4 regions of the Janthinobacterium sp. LS2A genome follow, and region 2 is predicted to be linked to each of the others. Evidence: predicted binding sites of a transcription regulator. Region 2 holds the regulator's gene; each other region holds the start of a gene.
The links. The regulator sigma-54, encoded in region 2, starts transcription at its own class of promoters, with help from an activator protein. The targets are predictions, from matches to a motif close to TGGCANGNAANCTGCTTT.

Region 1: the regulator sigma-54 is predicted to act here: its motif matches at 2,418-2,435, upstream of urtA (urea ABC transporter substrate-binding protein).
Region 3: the regulator sigma-54 is predicted to act here: its motif matches at 2,480-2,497, upstream of V3C40_RS04355 (circularly permuted type 2 ATP-grasp protein).
Region 4: the regulator sigma-54 is predicted to act here: its motif matches at 1,588-1,605, upstream of V3C40_RS19130 (EDSAP-1 family PEP-CTERM protein).

The regions. Positions count from the first base shown of each region.
Region 1 is NZ_JAZHPB010000005.1:14,360-18,477, forward strand. It holds gene urtB (urea ABC transporter permease subunit UrtB) at 1-1,024, opposite strand, end outside; gene urtA (urea ABC transporter substrate-binding protein) at 1,112-2,365, opposite strand; gene V3C40_RS15360 (DUF4349 domain-containing protein) at 2,564-3,352, opposite strand; gene V3C40_RS15365 (transglutaminase-like domain-containing protein) at 3,374-3,967, opposite strand.
Region 2 is NZ_JAZHPB010000008.1:95,504-99,621, forward strand. It holds gene lptA (lipopolysaccharide transport periplasmic protein LptA) at 1-293, shown strand, start outside; gene lptB (LPS export ABC transporter ATP-binding protein) at 293-1,048, shown strand; gene V3C40_RS21605 (RNA polymerase factor sigma-54) at 1,053-2,531, shown strand; gene hpf (ribosome hibernation-promoting factor, HPF/YfiA family) at 2,601-2,963, shown strand; gene V3C40_RS21615 (enoyl-CoA hydratase/isomerase family protein) at 3,097-4,118, shown strand, end outside.
Region 3 is NZ_JAZHPB010000001.1:931,540-935,657, reverse strand. It holds gene V3C40_RS04365 (transglutaminase family protein) at 1-52, opposite strand, end outside; gene V3C40_RS04360 (alpha-E domain-containing protein) at 52-996, opposite strand; gene V3C40_RS04355 (circularly permuted type 2 ATP-grasp protein) at 990-2,444, opposite strand; gene V3C40_RS04350 (sensor histidine kinase) at 2,618-3,745, opposite strand; gene V3C40_RS04345 (hypothetical protein) at 3,830-4,118, opposite strand, start outside.
Region 4 is NZ_JAZHPB010000006.1:354,593-358,710, forward strand. It holds gene V3C40_RS19125 (LytR C-terminal domain-containing protein) at 1-444, shown strand, start outside; gene V3C40_RS19130 (EDSAP-1 family PEP-CTERM protein) at 508-1,500, opposite strand; gene V3C40_RS19135 (hypothetical protein) at 1,691-2,065, opposite strand; gene V3C40_RS19140 (hypothetical protein) at 2,226-2,537, shown strand; gene V3C40_RS19145 (dodecin) at 2,552-2,758, opposite strand; gene V3C40_RS19150 (hypothetical protein) at 3,009-3,617, shown strand; tRNA gene V3C40_RS19155 (tRNA-Thr) at 3,776-3,851, opposite strand; gene V3C40_RS19160 (ClpXP protease specificity-enhancing factor) at 3,878-4,118, opposite strand, start outside.

The DNA.
Region 1 (4,118 bases), on a different contig from region 2:
GCATGAGGATCAGGCTGATGCCCCAGGTGGCCAGCAGGGTTTCCAGCGGCCGCCCATACAGCCAGCGGATCACCGTGCGCTCGAGCGTCACGCCCACCAGTCCCGCGACGAGAAAGGCCGCCGGCAAGGCGGCCAGCAGATATGCATCCTGCAGGCCAGGCAGATAGGTGCGGAAGAACAGCTGGCACAGATACGTCGTGTAAGCGCCTATCATCAGCAATTCGCCATGCGCCATATTGATGATGCCCATCAAGCCGAAGGTGATGGCCAGCCCCAAGGCGGCTAACAGCAGCACGCTGCCCAGCGAGATGCCGTAGAACACATTGCCCGCGAATTCCATGCGCGCCACTCGTCCCTTGATCTGGCCCATGGTGTCGATGGCGGCCAGCTGCACGGCTTCGTCCGGCTCGCCGCCCTTGTCCAGCATGGCTTGCAGCACGGGCAGCAGCCGCGCATCGCTGCTGCCCGCCAGGTCCTGTACAGCCTGCTTGCGCGTGGCGGCGTCTGGCGCATGCAGATTGGCGCTGGCGATCAGCACTTGCAATATCTGCTGGATCTCGGCATCGCTCTCTTGCGCCAGCGCCTTGTGGATCAGGGGCAGCTGCGCGGGATCGACGGATTGCTGCAGCGCCTGCGCAGCGGCCAGCCGTGTGGCCCGCTCTGGCGCCAGCAGTTTCAGCCCCGACAAGGCACCAGCCACGGCCGAGCGCAAGCGGTTGTTGACCATGACGCCGTCGATACCGTCCGGCAGCGGCACGCTCTTGCCGCTTGCCGGGTCATATGCCTGCTCGCCGTCGACGATGTAGACCTTGCCGTCGGGCGCTGCATACAGGCTGTCGTCTTGCAACGCTTGCAGCACCTTGGCAGCCTCGGGCGTGGCCAGGGCGGCGATCTGGGCGACGGCGGCGACTCTGGTATCTGGGTCGTCGCCGGATAGCGGTTTGAGCAGGTTGGGGGAAATGGCTGCCTGCGCAGACAGCGGCAACAGGCAAAGTAATAACAAAATACGACGTAGCAGACGCATGCGGAAAGACCTCTCATCGTTACTTCAGCCCAAGCGAAATCTGGGGTCAGACCCGTCGGGTCTGACCCCGGCCTTTCTGCTGCTAACTCATAACTTCTGCTTACCCTCATTCCCCTTGATAAACGGGCTCCAAGGCTGCGCACGTATCGGTTCCTTGGTTTTCCACACGACATTGAATTGCCCATCGGCCTTGATCTCGCCGATCATCACGGGCTTGTGCAGATGGTGGTTCGTAGCGTCCATGGTCAGGGTGAAGCCCGATGGCGCCTTGACGCTCTGGCCGGCCATGGCGGCGATCACCTTGTCCGTGTCCGTCGACTTGGCTTTTTCCACGGCTTGCGCCCACATGTGGATGCCGACATAGGTCGCTTCCATCGGGTCGTTCGTCACGACCGAACCCGCGTTCGGCAGCTTTTGCGCCACGGCATACGCCTTCCACTGCTTGATGAAGGCCGTATTCACGGGATTCTTGACGGATTCAAAATAATTCCATGCCGCCAGGTGGCCAAGCAAGGGCTTGGTATCGATGCCGCGCAGCTCTTCCTCGCCCACGGAAAACGCAACGACAGGCACGTCCGTGGCTTTCAAGCCCGCATTGCCCAGCTCCTTGTAGAACGGCACATTCGAGTCGCCATTGATGGTGGAAATGACGGCCGTCTTGCCACCCGTGGAAAACTTCTTGATATTGGCGACGATGGTTTGATAGTCGGCGTGGCCGAACGGCGTGTAGACCTCGCTGATATCGCTATCTTTGACGCCCTTGCTTTTCAGGAAGGCACGCAGGATCTTGTTCGTGGTGCGCGGATACACGTAATCCGTGCCCAGCAGCACGAAGCGCTTGGCGCCGCCGCCATCCTTGCTCATCAGGTATTCGACGGCGGGGATCGCTTGCTGGTTCGGCGCGGCGCCCGTGTAAAACACATTCTTTTCCAGTTCTTCGCCCTCGTATTGCACCGGGTAAAACAGCAGGCTGTTGAGCTCCTTGAACACAGGTAAAACCGACTTGCGCGACACGGACGTCCAGCAGCCGAACACGACGGCGACCTTGTCCTGCGCCACCAGCTGGCGCGCTTTTTCCGCGAACAAGGGCCAGTTCGACGCCGGGTCGACGACGACGGCTTCCAGCTTCTTGCCCAGCACACCGCCCTTGGCATTGATCTCGGCGATCGTCATCAAGGCCACGTCCTTCAGCGACGTTTCGGAAATGGCCATGGTGCCCGACAGCGAGTGCAAAATGCCCACCTTGATCGTGTCGGCGGCCAGGGCTGCCTGCATGTAAGTGGAGGTGGCAAGGGCCAGTGCGCCGGCGGCGGCCGCTTTCAGGATGATGCGTCGTGACATGGGGACTCCTGTGATGGGTTCGTGGGGGTCGAGCTGGGCATACGATGTTGTTAAAGCAGAATGCATGCCAGCACCAGCAGGTGTCCGCCATGGTGCACGCGGCTCTCGCCGCACGAAAAAAAACCTGGCTGCACAAGGACTGTGCAGCCAGGTTTCAAATTGCCGTAAAACGGTGCGCCGGACGCAACAATCCCGGCATCAATCCTTGCGCGGTACGCCTCTCAAGCGGCGCCAGCCCTTGCGTCCCAGCGGGAACAGCAACACGAAAGCGATCAGCCACGGCAGGATGTAGGCCATGGCCGTGATGGCGTTGGCCACGCCTTCCGACAGGTTGTCCGTGAAATTGCCCAGCGAGCGCTTGACGGGCGTCCAGAACGATTGCTTGCCTTCCGCGCTGATGGCCACGTTCAGCAAGTCCGTATCGATGCGCTGCATCAACAGCGCGTCGGCCGCCGTCGCCTGCTCCAGCTCTACTTGCACGGTGGCCAGTTCCTTGGTCACCTTGATGAGGGCATCGACATTTGCGCCCGAGCGCTTTTCCAGGTCTTGCAATTGCGCCTGGTATTGCTTGAGCATCTCCAGGCGTTTCTTGCTGTCGAGCACGGGGCGGCCCAGGTCTTCCACCTTGGTGCCCTGGCTGGTGACGTCGCCTTCGGCCGCGACCAGCGCGACAAGCTTCTTGATGCCGGCCGGCTTGGCGCGCATGCTGATGCGCGCATGCACATAGCGCCCGCTGTCGAGGCTGGAATCGAGCAGCAGGCAGCCGTTTTCCGTATCGGCTTTGCAGGCGGCAACCACTTTTTCATACAGGGGCCGCACTTGCGCCTCGTGCGTATCGACGCTGACATTATGTTCATAGGCAAGAAACTCGCTGCCCTTTTCCTTGCCATCGAGACGCGCGGCGCTCGACTGCCCGCCGCTCTCGCCCTTGCCGCCGCAACCGGCCAGCAACATCAGGCCGATCAGACCTACATACACTTTTTTCATGATTTCTTTCCTGGATTATTTTTACAGCGGCAGCAATGTGATATCGGGCAGGTGCGCCGCCACGTCTTGCACAGTGGCGTATTGCGTCAGCGACGCCACCACCTGCGGCAGCGGTTCCGCCCAGATTTCCGGCAAGTCGCGCTCCTCTGGCGCCAGCACGGGAAAGGCCAGCTGCTCGCGTGGCGGCACAAAGGCGGCATCGACGCCGGGTTTGTTGCCGCGCGCATCGATGCGGTACCAGCCAAAGTCCTGCAGATACACGGCGTTCAAGCCATGCAGGCAAAACGGCGGCCCCACTTCGCCGACGGCCAGGCGCTGGTAGCACAGGCCGGCAGGAATGCCGTTGGCGCGCAGCAGCGCGGCCAGCAGATGGCTCTTCGCATAACAGTAGCCCGTGCCATGCTGCAAGACGTCGGAAGCGCGGCAAGTGACGGGATTGCGCCGGTAATCCCAGCTGTGGGCCACCTCGTCGCGCACGAAGGCAAAGCAGCGGGCCGTGATGGCGGCGTCGCCCACGGCGCCGGCCGCCAGTGCGGCCGCCTTGGCGCGCACGGCTGGATGGTCGCTGTCGATATACAGGCTGCTGCCTAGATAGGAGGAAAAGTCGGTAGACATGGCATAAAGGCAATGCGAAAAGATAATGCGCGATTTTAGTCGAAGCTTCGCAACATTCACCGTTTCTTTGCGCAGGAACAAAGAAAATCCACGCGCCGGGCCAGCTGCGCCGGGGACGGTGACTTTGGCGGCGGCCCGGTAGCTGGTATCA
Region 2 (4,118 bases):
GCGACCTGTGGGTCGAAGGCGAAGCGGAGCGCGTGGAATACGACAACAAGACGGAAGTGGTGAAACTGTTTTCCAAGGCCAAGCTGACGCGTCTGGAAGGCACGAAAGTAACCGACGTGGCCAATGGCGCCTTCATCTCGTATGACAGCCGCAAGGAAGTATTCAAGATGGAAAATTCCGACAGCGGCACCAGCACTTCCGATGGCGGCAGCGTGCGCATGGTGATCCAGCCGAAGACCAAGGCGCCGGAAGCGGAGAAAGCGCCGGCCACGCCTGTGCCAGGAAAGAAATAATGGACAATACTCGTTGCGGCAGCACCCTGATCGTTCGCGGTCTGCAAAAAACCTATGGCAAGCGGCAAGTCGTGCATGATGTCTCGCTGCAAGTCGAATGCGGCGAAGTGGTGGGTTTGCTGGGCCCGAACGGCGCCGGCAAGACCACCTCGTTCTACATGATCGTCGGCCTGGTGCCGTCGGACGGCGGCAGCATCGACATCAGCGGCGTGGACATTTCCAGCCTGCCGATCCACCGCCGCGCGCAGATGGGCTTGTCCTATCTGCCGCAGGAAGCGTCCGTCTTCCGCAAGCTGACGGTGGAAGACAATATCCGCGCCGTGCTGGAAATCCAGACCGTCGAAGGCCGTCCTTTGAAGAAGGCCGAGATCGAGGAGCGCCTGGATAAACTGCTGGCCGATTTGCAGATTGAAAAGTTGCGCGAGAACCAGGCCTTGTCCCTGTCGGGCGGCGAGCGCCGCCGCGTGGAAATCGCCCGCGCGCTGGCCACCGATCCCCGTTTCGTGCTGCTCGACGAGCCGTTCGCCGGCGTCGATCCGATCGCCGTGATCGAGATCCAGCGCATCGTGCGCTTCTTGAAGGAGCGCAATATCGGCGTGCTGATCACCGATCATAATGTGCGCGAGACGCTGGGTATTTGCGACCGTGCCTACATCATCAACCAGGGCTCGGTACTGGCGTCGGGACGCCCCGACGACATCATCGCGAACGAGTCGGTACGCCGGGTCTATCTGGGCGAACACTTCCGCATGTAAGCCAATGAAACAATCATTGCAGCTGCGCACTTCGCAGCACCTGGCACTGACGCCGCAGTTGCAGCAATCGATACGCCTGTTGCAATTGTCGACCCTGGAATTGCACCAGGAACTCGAGCAACTGTTGACGGACAATCCCCTGCTCGAGCGCCTCGACGATCCGCTCGACCGTTCGCTGCGCCTGCTGTCCGACGGGGCCTTGAGTTCCACGGCCGCGCCGGCCGAAGCGCCGCCCCAGCCGCCAGGCCAGGAGGCGCCTGCCGCGCCGGCCGAAGCGGAAACCTTTGACGGCGAGGCGGGTGAGGGCCCGGCCGCCGCGGATGGCGGCGACAGCGACTGGAGCGAGGCGAGCCGGGGCAAGGCGCCCGACGACGAAGATTCCCGCCCGCAACTCGAGGCCCATCACTGCACCCTGCGCGAACACCTGATGGAGCAGATGCGCGTGACGGTGCTTGAGTTGCGCGACCGTGCGCTGGTCGAGCTGATCATCGACGCGCTCGACGACAATGGCTACCTGGAAGAGTCGCTCGACGACATCCTGGCGCGCCTGCCGGAAGAGCTGGAAATCGACGCCGACGAGATGCGCACGGCCTTGTCGCTGCTGCAAAGTTTCGATCCGCCCGGCGTGGGCGCGCGCAATGCGTCCGAATGCCTGGCGCTGCAGATCAAGCGCTTGCCGCACATCGCCATGGTGACGCGGCGCATGGCCCTCGTCATCGTGGAAAAGCACCTGGCCTGGTTTGCCCAGCGCGATTTCAACAAGCTGAAAAAAGCCCTTGATTGCGACGATGAAGACTTGCGCGAAGCGCAGACGGTGATTCGCCAGTGCAATCCGCATCCGGGCGCCGTGTTCGCCTCGGACGTGTCCGATTATGTGGTGCCCGACGTCGTCGTCAAGCGCGCGCGCAATGGCTGGCAAGTGACCCTGAACAACGACGTCATGCCGCGCCTGCGCATCAACGCCATGTATGCCAACTTGCTCAAGCAGGGCAAGGGCGAGGGCGCCATGGGCGCACAGTTGCAGGAAGCCAAGTGGCTGATCAAGAATATGCGCCAGCGTTTCGACACGATTTTGCGCGTGGCACAGGCGATAGTAGAAAGACAAAAGAACTTTTTCTCGCATGGGGCCGTTGCCATGCGCCCCCTTGTGCTCCGTGAAATAGCTGATACACTGGGTTTACACGAGAGTACTATCTCGCGGGTAACAACTCAAAAGTACATGCTGACCCCGCACGGCATGTTCGAGTTGAAATATTTCTTTGGTAGCCACGTCGCCACCGAAGCGGGGGGCGAAGCGTCATCGACGGCGATACGGGCATTGATCGTGCAACTGACAGGAGCAGAAGACCCTAAAAATCCTTTATCCGACAGTAAGATTGCGGACATGCTGGGGGAACAAGGCATGGTGATTGCGCGACGTACTGTTGCCAAATACCGGGAAGCGTTGAAAATTCCGCCAGTGAGCCTGCGTAAGTGTTTGTAAGTTTTTTTCGGTTCCTCTGCGGGCCGGATAGGATGGACCGCACGAACCCGATCATCTTTAGGAGTGTGTATGAATCTCACCATCAGCGGACATCATCTCGAAGTGACACCAGCCATCCGTGAATACGTACAAACGAAGCTGGAACGCGTGAAACGTCATTTCGATCAAGTTATCGATATCGCCGTGATTCTGACCGTGGATAACCTCAAAGAGAAAGAAAAACGTCAAAAGGCCGAAGTCAACCTGCGTTTAAGTGGCAAAACCGTCTATGTGGAAAGCCTGGCACAAGACCTGTATGCCGCGATCGATGCCCTGATCGACAAGCTCGATAGGCAAGTGATGAAATACAAAACCAAAGTGCAAGGGCACGGTAAAGAGGCGATCAAGCATCTGCCAGACAACTCCGAGGAAGACGCCGTCGTCGCCGTTTAAGGCCACCCGCTTCCAGCAGTTGTGATCAACTAAGGGCGCACATTGCGCCCTTTTTTGCGCCTGGACCTTTTGAACGCAATGTTCCCCGCGCAGGCGCTAGAATGTTTGTACTTTCACTTCTTTCACGCCTGCCATGAACGACTTCGTCCAGACCTCCATCCGCAACCGCACGGGCCATATCGTGCTCGACCGTGCGAAAGCCTTGAATTCCCTGTCGCTGGAGATGGTGCGCGCCCTGAGCGCTGTCCTGCTGGCCTGGCGCGACGATCCGCAGGTGGACGCCGTCGTGATCCGCTCGAGCAGCGAGAAAGCACTGTGCGCCGGCGGCGACATCCGTTTCTTCTACGATGCGGGCCTGGCCACGCCGCAAGGCGGCAGCGCCTTGCTGGAAGATTTCTTTACGGAAGAATACGCGTTAAATCATGTGATTCATTTCTATCCGAAACCGTATATCGCCGTGATGGATGGCGTGGTGATGGGCGGCGGCATGGGCGTGGCGCAAGCCGGACCCGGCAACCGCTTGCGCATCGTCACGGGCCGCACACGCATGGCCATGCCGGAAGTTAATATTGGCTTGTTCCCCGATGTGGGTGGCAGTTATTTCCTGTCCCGGCTGGCCGGCCAGCTGGGCCTGTACCTGGGCTTGACGGGCTTGACGATCAACGCGGCCGACGCCCTGTACACGGACCTGGCCGATGTCTACCTGCCCGAGGCGCAGATGGGGGCGCTGCTGGCCCTGTTCGAATCGACGCCGGGCGAGGCCTTGCCGGTGGCCATCAAGGCGCTGGCGGCGCCGTTCCAGGCCGAGGCGGGTATCTCCTCGCTGGCGGCGGCGCGCGTGGCGCTGGACCGTCACTTCGGCGCGGGTTCCGTGGCGGCCATCATGGCCTCGCTGGCGCAGGACGACAGCGCGTTCGCCAGCAAGGCGCTGGCGGCCATGCGCCTGCGCTCGCCTTTGATGATGTCGGTAACTCTGGAATTGCTGCAGCGCGGGGCTCACTTGGGCGTGGCCGATTGTCTGCGTCTGGAGCGCACGGTGGTGCGCCACAATTTCGAGCATGGCGAAGTGCTCGAAGGCGTGCGTGCGCTGGTGGTCGACAAGGACAATGCGCCGCGCTGGAACCCATCAAGCCTGTACGAGGTCGATGCTGCCAT
Region 3 (4,118 bases), on a different contig from region 2:
CCAGCGGCGCACTGTAGGCGTAATGGGTTTCGTGGCGGATGGTGAGCTGCATCAGGCCGCCAAGGGAACGAGGAAGTCGCGGCTGACCCGGTTGCCCAAGTCATAGATGTTTTCCAGAAACTCCGTCAAAGTCAGGTGCAAGCCCGCCTTCATGATGTCGTCGATATGTCCGAATTTTAGTTCCGCGTGCAATTTGCCGGCAAACCGCTCCGTATCGGCCGACACATCGTTGCGGATGTGCTTGAGGTTTTCCACCACGTCATCCATGCAGGCCAGGAGCGACCTGGGCATGTCGCCGCGCAGCATCAGCAATTCCGCCACCCGTGCCGGGGTGATCACGTCGCGGTAAACCTTGCGGTAGATCTCGAAGCCGGAGACGGAGCGCAGCAGGGCCGCCCAGTAGTAAAAATCGCGCTGGGTGATGTCTTTCGACGTGTCCCGCGCGCCGTGGAATTTCACGTCCAGGATGCGCGCCGTGTTGTCGGCCCGCTCGAGGAAGGTGCCCAGGCGAATGAAATGGATGGCCTCATCCTTGAGCATGGTGCCCAGGGTCACGCCGCGCGACAGGTGCGAGCGGTACTTGACCCATTCGAAGAACTGGCTGGGGTCCGTTTCCAGCAGATTGCTTTTCAATCGCTTCTGCATGTCGAGCCAGGTGGCGTTCTGGATTTCCCACACTTCCGTCGTCAAGGTACCGCGCACGGCACGGGCGTTTTCGCGCGCCCCCGTCAGGCAGGCAAGGATGGACGATGGGTTGTTCGGGTCGCGCACCATGAAGTCGAGCACGTCGCGTGTATGAAAACGGCCATATTTATGATCGTACGCGCTTTGCAGCTCGGAAATCCCCAGCGTGGCGCGCCAGCCTTGCTCCGCGTCCTGTTCGGACTGGGGCAGCATCGAGGTCTGCATGTTGACGTCGAGCATGCGGGCCGTGTTTTCCGCCCGCTCCGTGTAGCGGGCCATCCAGAACAAATGATCGGCGGTGCGGCTCAGCATGTTTTCTCTCCTGCAAAAGCGGATGTGGCTTCCAGTACCCAGGTATCCTTGGTGCCGCCCCCTTGCGAGGAGTTGACCACCAGCGAACCTTCGCCGAGTGCCACGCGGGTCAGGCCGCCGGGCACCATGGAAATCGTCTTGCCGGACAGCACGAACGGACGCAAATCGATATGGCGCGGCGCGATGCCGGCCTCGACATACGTGGGGCAGGCGGACAGTGCCAGTGTCGGCTGGGCGATGTAGCCGCCCGGATTGGCCAGCAGGCGCTGGCGGAAGTCCTCGATCTGCGCGGCGCTCGAGGCCGGCCCCACCAGCATGCCGTAGCCGCCCGCGCCATGCACTTCCTTGACGACGAGTTTCGCCAGGTTCGCCAGCACGTAGGACAAGTCGGCGCTCTTGCGGCACTGGTACGTGGGCACGTTGTTCAATATCGGCTCCTGCGACAGATAAAACTTGATCATGTCGGGAACAAAAGGATAGATCGACTTGTCGTCGGCCACGCCCGTGCCGATGGCGTTGGCCAGGGTCACCCGGCCGGCGCGGTAGACGGACAGCAGGCCCGGCACGCCCAGCGACGAGTCGGAGCGGAAGGCCAGCGGATCGAGGAAATCGTCGTCCACGCGGCGGTAGATCACGTCGACTCTCTTGGGGCCGCGCGTCGTGCGCATGTACACCGAGTTGTCGTTGACGAACAAATCCTTGCCTTCCACCAGTTCCACGCCCATCTGCTGGGCCAGGAACGCATGTTCGAAGTAGGCGGAGTTGTACATGCCGGGCGTCATGACGACGACCGTGGGGTCATCGACGCCCATCGGCGCGACGGAACGCAGGTTGTCGAGCAGCATGTCCGGGTAATGGTCGACGGGGGCGATGCGGTTGCGGGCGAACAGTTCCGGGAACAGCCGCATCATCATCTTGCGGTCTTCGAGCATGTAGGACACGCCGGAGGGCACGCGCAGATTATCTTCCAGCACATAGAATTCGCCTTGGCCCGCGCGCACGATGTCGACGCCGGCGATGTGGGCGTAAATATCGGAGGCGACGGAAATACCCTGCATTTCCGGGCGGTACTGGGCATTCTTGTAGATTTGCTCGGCGGGAATGATGCCCGCCTTGATGATGTTTTGCTCGTGATAAATATCATGGATAAACATGTTCAAGGCTTGCACCCTCTGCACCAGGCCCGTCTGCATCTGCGCCCATTCGGCGGCGGGGATGATGCGGGGGATGGTGTCGAACGGAATCAGGCGCTCCGTGCCGGCATCGTCGCCGTAGACGGCGAACGTGATGCCGACCCGGCGGAACGTCAGGTCGGCTTCGGCCCGCTTGCGGGCGATGGTCTCGGGGGATTGCTGCTCCAGCCAGTTGCTGAATTCACGATAGTGTTCACGTACCTTGCTGTCCGTACCCACTTCATTTGCAGTCATTTCATTGAAAAAATTTGCCATGTTGTGATTTCCCTTGAGCCGTGTCTGACTATAGCTCAGCAGAAATCGTGCCAGTGCCGCATACCCGAAAGTATGTAAAAAATGACCATTTTTGTGGCGTAAAACCGTCATCCGCACCGTATTGGTGCATTACTGCGCGGAAAATGCCGGTGTTGGGGCAGGTGGCGGCGAGCTCAAGCGTCCGGCGTGACGTAGGGCCGGCAGTCGATGGGCAGGTCGATGGTAAACGTGGTGCCCGTTTCCGGCGCACTGTCGACTAGCGCGCTGCCGCCATGGCTTTCCGCCACGTTTTGCACGAAGGGCAGGCCGATGCCCCAGCCGAGCGCGCTGCCCTGGTGTTCGCGGCGCAGGTATTCGAAGATGCGCTCGGTCTGGTCCGGGGCGATAGCGCTGCCCGTGTTGTGCACGGTGAGTATCATGCGTTCGCGCAGGGTGTTGATGTGGATATGGATGGGGCCGTCGTCGCCGTACTTGAGGGCGTTGCCCACGAGGTTTTCCAGGGCGCGGCGCAGCGAATTTTCGCACCACCAGCCGGTGACGGACGCGCCCGTCACCAGGCACTTGCCCGGATGGCCAGTATTGACGCTGTCGCCCACCTGCTGCGCCAGCGGCAGGATATCGAAGCGATGCAAGACCAGCGGCAGCTTTTGCCCCCGGTGGTAGCTGAGCGTATCAAGCAATTCCTGGATCATCTCGTCGAGGCGCTTGCCGTGTTCGATGATTTTCGACGCCAGGGCCGGCACGTCGAGCTGCTGCGGGCACCGTTGCAGCAGCTGGGCGCTGTTGAGCATGACGGAGAGGGGATTGCGCATGTCGTGCGACAGCCCGGCGGCGATGCGCCGCTGGAAGCTTTCATGCATGGCGGTAAATTCCAGGATGGCTTCGCGTATGCCCGTATCGATCGAGGCATTGATCACCTGCCAGTCGCGGCGCCGCAGCGGCACGCCCGCTTCGAGGGCCGCATCGGCGAAACAGTCGCGGAAGATCTGGTATTCCTGGATCACCTGTTCCGGGCCATAGCTGGTCATGCGCGCCCGTTCGTTGCCGTGCACGGCCGGGGCATTGGTATTGCTGGTGGCATTGTCGCGCGGATAGCCTGGCGTCAGCGCTTCGGCCAGGTTGTCGAAGAAGGCGGGCAAGGTATTGATCAAGATGGGTGTCAGCAAGGCATCGGCACCGCGCACCTTGGCGCGCACCTCGTGTTCCCATTGCGTCAGCACGGCATCGCGCATGCTGAAGATGCGCCGCGTACGCGCGGGCATGTCCAGCACGTGCATTTTCTGGTCAGAGGCATAGGTCATCGCAGCTCTCCATCGACAGCTCGGCATCCACGCGGTGCAACGGCGGGAGCTAAAGTATCCTCCAAATCGGCGTGCAGGTGGTGTTCAATTCGGCGCGTCGGCGCCGGTCATGACGGCGCTCAAATGACCGAGGGTTGTATCCCATTGCTCCAGCGAAAAGTTCTGCGGATCGTCATGGCCATTCGCATAGCCCGTATCGAGCACGGCGTGGAAGGCGGGGATCAGCCACGTGCCCTTGCGCACGCTGGCGGCGATGTACAGCAGGGCCAGGCGCTCGTATTGCGCAGGCGTAAAACCGGGATCGGGCGCCAGCCCGTCGTTGCCTTTGCCGCCGCCGGGCACGGAGTTGCGCGGCTGCACCAATTCCACGTGC
Region 4 (4,118 bases), on a different contig from region 2:
ATGGCCCGCTTGCAGCGCGTGCCGGCGGCGGTGCGCAGCCTGCCCGTTAGCGCGTCGTTGCCGGCGGCGTCCGTGCCTGTGGCCGGCGCGTCGCATCCGCGCCTGGAAATTGTCAACGGCAACGGCGTGCCTGGCCTGGCAGCCGCGCTGGCGCGCAGCCTGGCTGGTGCGCCCGTGCAAGTGGTGCGCCTGGCCAATGAAACCAGCTTCCAGGTGGCGCGCACACGCGTCGAATACCGGCCCGCGCAGGAGCAGGCGGCGCGCCAACTGGCCCGCCAACTCGGTGCACAGGTGCGTACCCAGGTGCAGATCCAGGCCGCCGACTGCCCCGCCAGCGAACTGCGCCTGGTGCTGGGGCGTGACCTCAGCGATCCCGCCATGCTGCACCGCTATTATCTGCAGCAATTGCAGCTGGCGCGCCGGGCGCTGGCGCGGCTCGGTTAACACATCTCTGCCGCATAAAAAAGCGGCGCCTTTGCGGGCGCCGCGTGCTTTTCATGCTGCGGATTATTTCGGCTGCCGGCGGCGCGTAAAAGCCAGGGCTGCCAGTCCCGTGCCCAGCAGGAACAAAGTGCCTGGCTCCGGTACTTGCAAGGGTTCGATGACGACGATGTCCGTGCGCGTGGATTTGGAAAAGTTCAAGGTGTAGCTGCCGGCAGGCAGGGCGAAATTCGACGTCAGCGAAAACATCGCAAAGCCATTCGTGAAGGCGCGCCCGGTGGCCGGGTCGTTGGTGCCGGCCGTCATGTTCAGGCTGAAGGGATCGAGGCTGCCGACCGTATGGTTGCCATTGACGTCGCTGCCATTGTTGGCGTCGCCATCGGGCGCGAACTGGAAGATCACGCCATCGGCATTCGCGTTCGACAGGCAGCCCACGGGACTGGAAGTATTGCACGAGATATTGAAGATATCCATGATCGACACGCTCGACTTGTCACCCATCGTCGTCACGCTGGTGCGCAGGTCGCGCCGTCCCATGAAGTTGAAGGTGATGAAGCCGGCGCTCGACAGGGTCAGGTTGACGGAGCCGGTGAGCGTATCGCCTGCCGTGGCCGTGGCGGCGCCGACCGTGTCGCGCTGTGCTTCCGCAACGGCGCGCACGGTGGAGCCGGCGGCCGTGAGCATATTGCCAAAGGCATGCGCGTCGCCACGTGCGAACTCCAGGGTGGAACTGGGGCTGGGTGCGTAGTTATTTTGCGGCAAGCCGCTGCAGCCGCCGCCCGAACATACTTGCAGCACGTCCGCGTTGGCGGCCGGGCCCGTATTGACGGCGCGCGGATTGACGGCCACGCCGCCCTCGAAGAAGGCGCTGTCGCTGGCATTGCGGTTGGCGCCGGCCAGCGACAGCGCGCCGGCACTGGTGGTGATGCGGAAAGAGTTCAATTCGTTGACGGCCAGGCCGTACGCGCCGGCCTGCGCCTGGCCGCTGGCCAGCAGACTTGCCGCCGCCAGTGCGCCCAGCCAACTTAGGGTCTTGCTTCGTGTGTGATCGACGTTCATCGCAGCCTCTTATCGTAGTCAGTCTCGGAAAATCCGGGGGAGAAAGAATCCAGAATGACCTGCCTGGATTCATCTCGTAGACAGTGATAAGCAGCTTGCGTGCCACACAAAAAAAGCATATTGAATCAAGGGCTTGCGCAAAGCGGACTGAGCCGGTGGAAGCAAAGTGTAAGAAAGGCCGACGCCGCTTTCAGGTGCCCCGGTGATAGCCGAGGTGGCCGCCGGAATTGCGCGCGCAGCCGCAACCGATGCGCGCCACTTCCTCGCCTTCCGTCAGTTTCCAGTTGGTAATCGTCGTGTGCTGCCAGTCGATGTCGCTTTTCTTGACAGGCTTTACCGTCAAGGTGCGGTTTTCCGCATCCGTGTACTCCATCAGCTCCTCGTCGTCGGCGATGTCGAAATGGCGGTGGATCAGGGAAATGCCAAAGCGGTCGAGCGCGCCATAACGTTGCAGCACGTCGCGCAGTTCGCGAAAGCAGGCGAGGTCATCGGGCAGCAGCGGATTGACGGCGGAAATATCGGCGACGGGCTGCCATTGCATGGCGTGGATGTTCAGGCTGTGCATGATAGGCTCCTGTGCCCCGTGATGGTAGGACCAGGCTGCCAGAGGGGCACTGGCAACCTGTCGAAACGTCTATCGTGGCCGCAAAGCCGATGCGGCGTTTGCGCCAGATCAAAGGTGCGGCACATCGCCTCGCGCCGATAATTGCCCGGTAAAATAGGCCATGGCAAACAAAACCCCCACTTTCCCCGGCGCACGCACGGGCCGCGGCCAGGTCCTGGCCGTGCTGCTGTCGAACCGCGATCAGTCTGGCGCCGAACCGCTGCAAGGCCGCGTCTCGCTGGCCGCCATCGTGAAAGCGCTTAAACGCAAATACCACTGGCCGATCGAGACGCACAGCTTTCCCGCCAACACGCAGGACGGCCGCGCCAGCTGGGCGACCGTCTACAGCTTGCCGGAAAAGGTCATCGAGACCGCGCTCGACAGCGGCGGCCGGGAATGGCTGGAGAGCCGGGGAGCGGTCGGGCGGCGGTGAGTTGCCGACCTACCCTATTCGAGCCGGAAGCCGACCTTCAGCGTGACCTGGAAGTGCGCCACCTTGCCATCGACGATATGCCCGCGCGATTCCGTCACTTCATACCAGTCCATATGCTTGACCGTCAGCGCCGCCTTGGCAATGGCATCGCGTATCGCCTGATCGCTGCTCTCGGTCGAAGTTCCCACCAGTTCGATCAGCTTGTAAGTGTGTGCGGACATGATATTTCCCCAGGTAGGCAAGCCAGACATCGTGAGCCTGCATTGCGCAAGCACGTGCTCATCTTGCGCCTAAATGTGCTGGACGTCATTGCGCGGTGCAGCAATGCGAGCGTGAAGTGGGGAAAGGCCAAAGTCATGCTGACAGTATTGCTGTCAATGCAAGTGGTGGCTTGAGTTACTTGACGCAATGATGATCTCTCTGGCAGAAGTCGGTTTACAATCGAACGCAATGGTACTGGGAGAATGTTCAATGAAAATCAAGAGACTGCTTCAGTACATTTTATTTTTGGCAGGTTCACTAAGTTTGGCATGTGCTGACGCTCAAGTGGTGGTGCAAGCAAGTGCAGTTAAATTGCAGCCGTACATTGATAGGGATCAGTCCGGCTTTTTCTCATGCGGCGTACGCGCCATCATCACTGACTCCAGACCGGGATTTGTCGATGCTCATGACTTTACCTTGGCAATCCGTGCCGATATGGCAGGAGGACTAATTAAAGCCGGCAAGTCTAGTACTTCAAATAGTAGTCTCGTTAAGGGAAAACCTAATACGAATGCTGTCCTGCCTGCACCAATCAAGTTCTGGATTGCCAAAGAGGCCGAAGGAAAGGCAATATCTCCACTGCACATCATTGCTGCTGAGACACCTGGATACATTCTTGAGGCTACCGACCTTAGCCTAACAGTCAGCGCAATTTTGGCAATTACAAGTGGCGAACGTATGCAGTTTGCGAATCGCTACAAGAATGAAACTGTCGATACAGTTATCGCATTCGCCGCAACGATGCCAGAGAATGAGCGGCAATCGCTACTGATTTGTCTTTCTGATGTTGCTGATCGATTAGGAGAGCTCAGCAATTGACACTGCCTTATTTGTCGAAAGGACGATCCGTACATAAACCGCTGCACACGGATTAGACAAAGCAAGCTATTCAAGGGTTAGATGGAAACGACACCTAAGCCGGAAACAAAAAGGGCTACCAGCCGAAGCGGGTAACCCTTTGATTTCCTACTGAATTCTGGTGCCGACTGCCGGTTTCGAACTGGCCACCTGATGATTACAAATCAACTGCTCTACCAAATGAGCTAAGTCGGCAAAAACTGCGCGTTGCGAATTATACGCTATTTAATGCGTGTCAGGGTCGGGCGGCCGCCTTTTTTTGGTGGCTCGTCGTCGCCTGGTGTGGCGTTGTCGCGTTGTTCGGGAGAGCTGGTTGGCACGGACGACAGGGTCGGGGCGCTGGCGGTGGGGGCGAGCACTGGCGGCGGGACGTCGGCGGAGGCCGGGCTGTCCGTCGGTTGCGCGTCGGGGTCGTCGTTGCCGAGCACGGGCTCGAAGGCCATGCCCTGGCCGTTTTCGTTG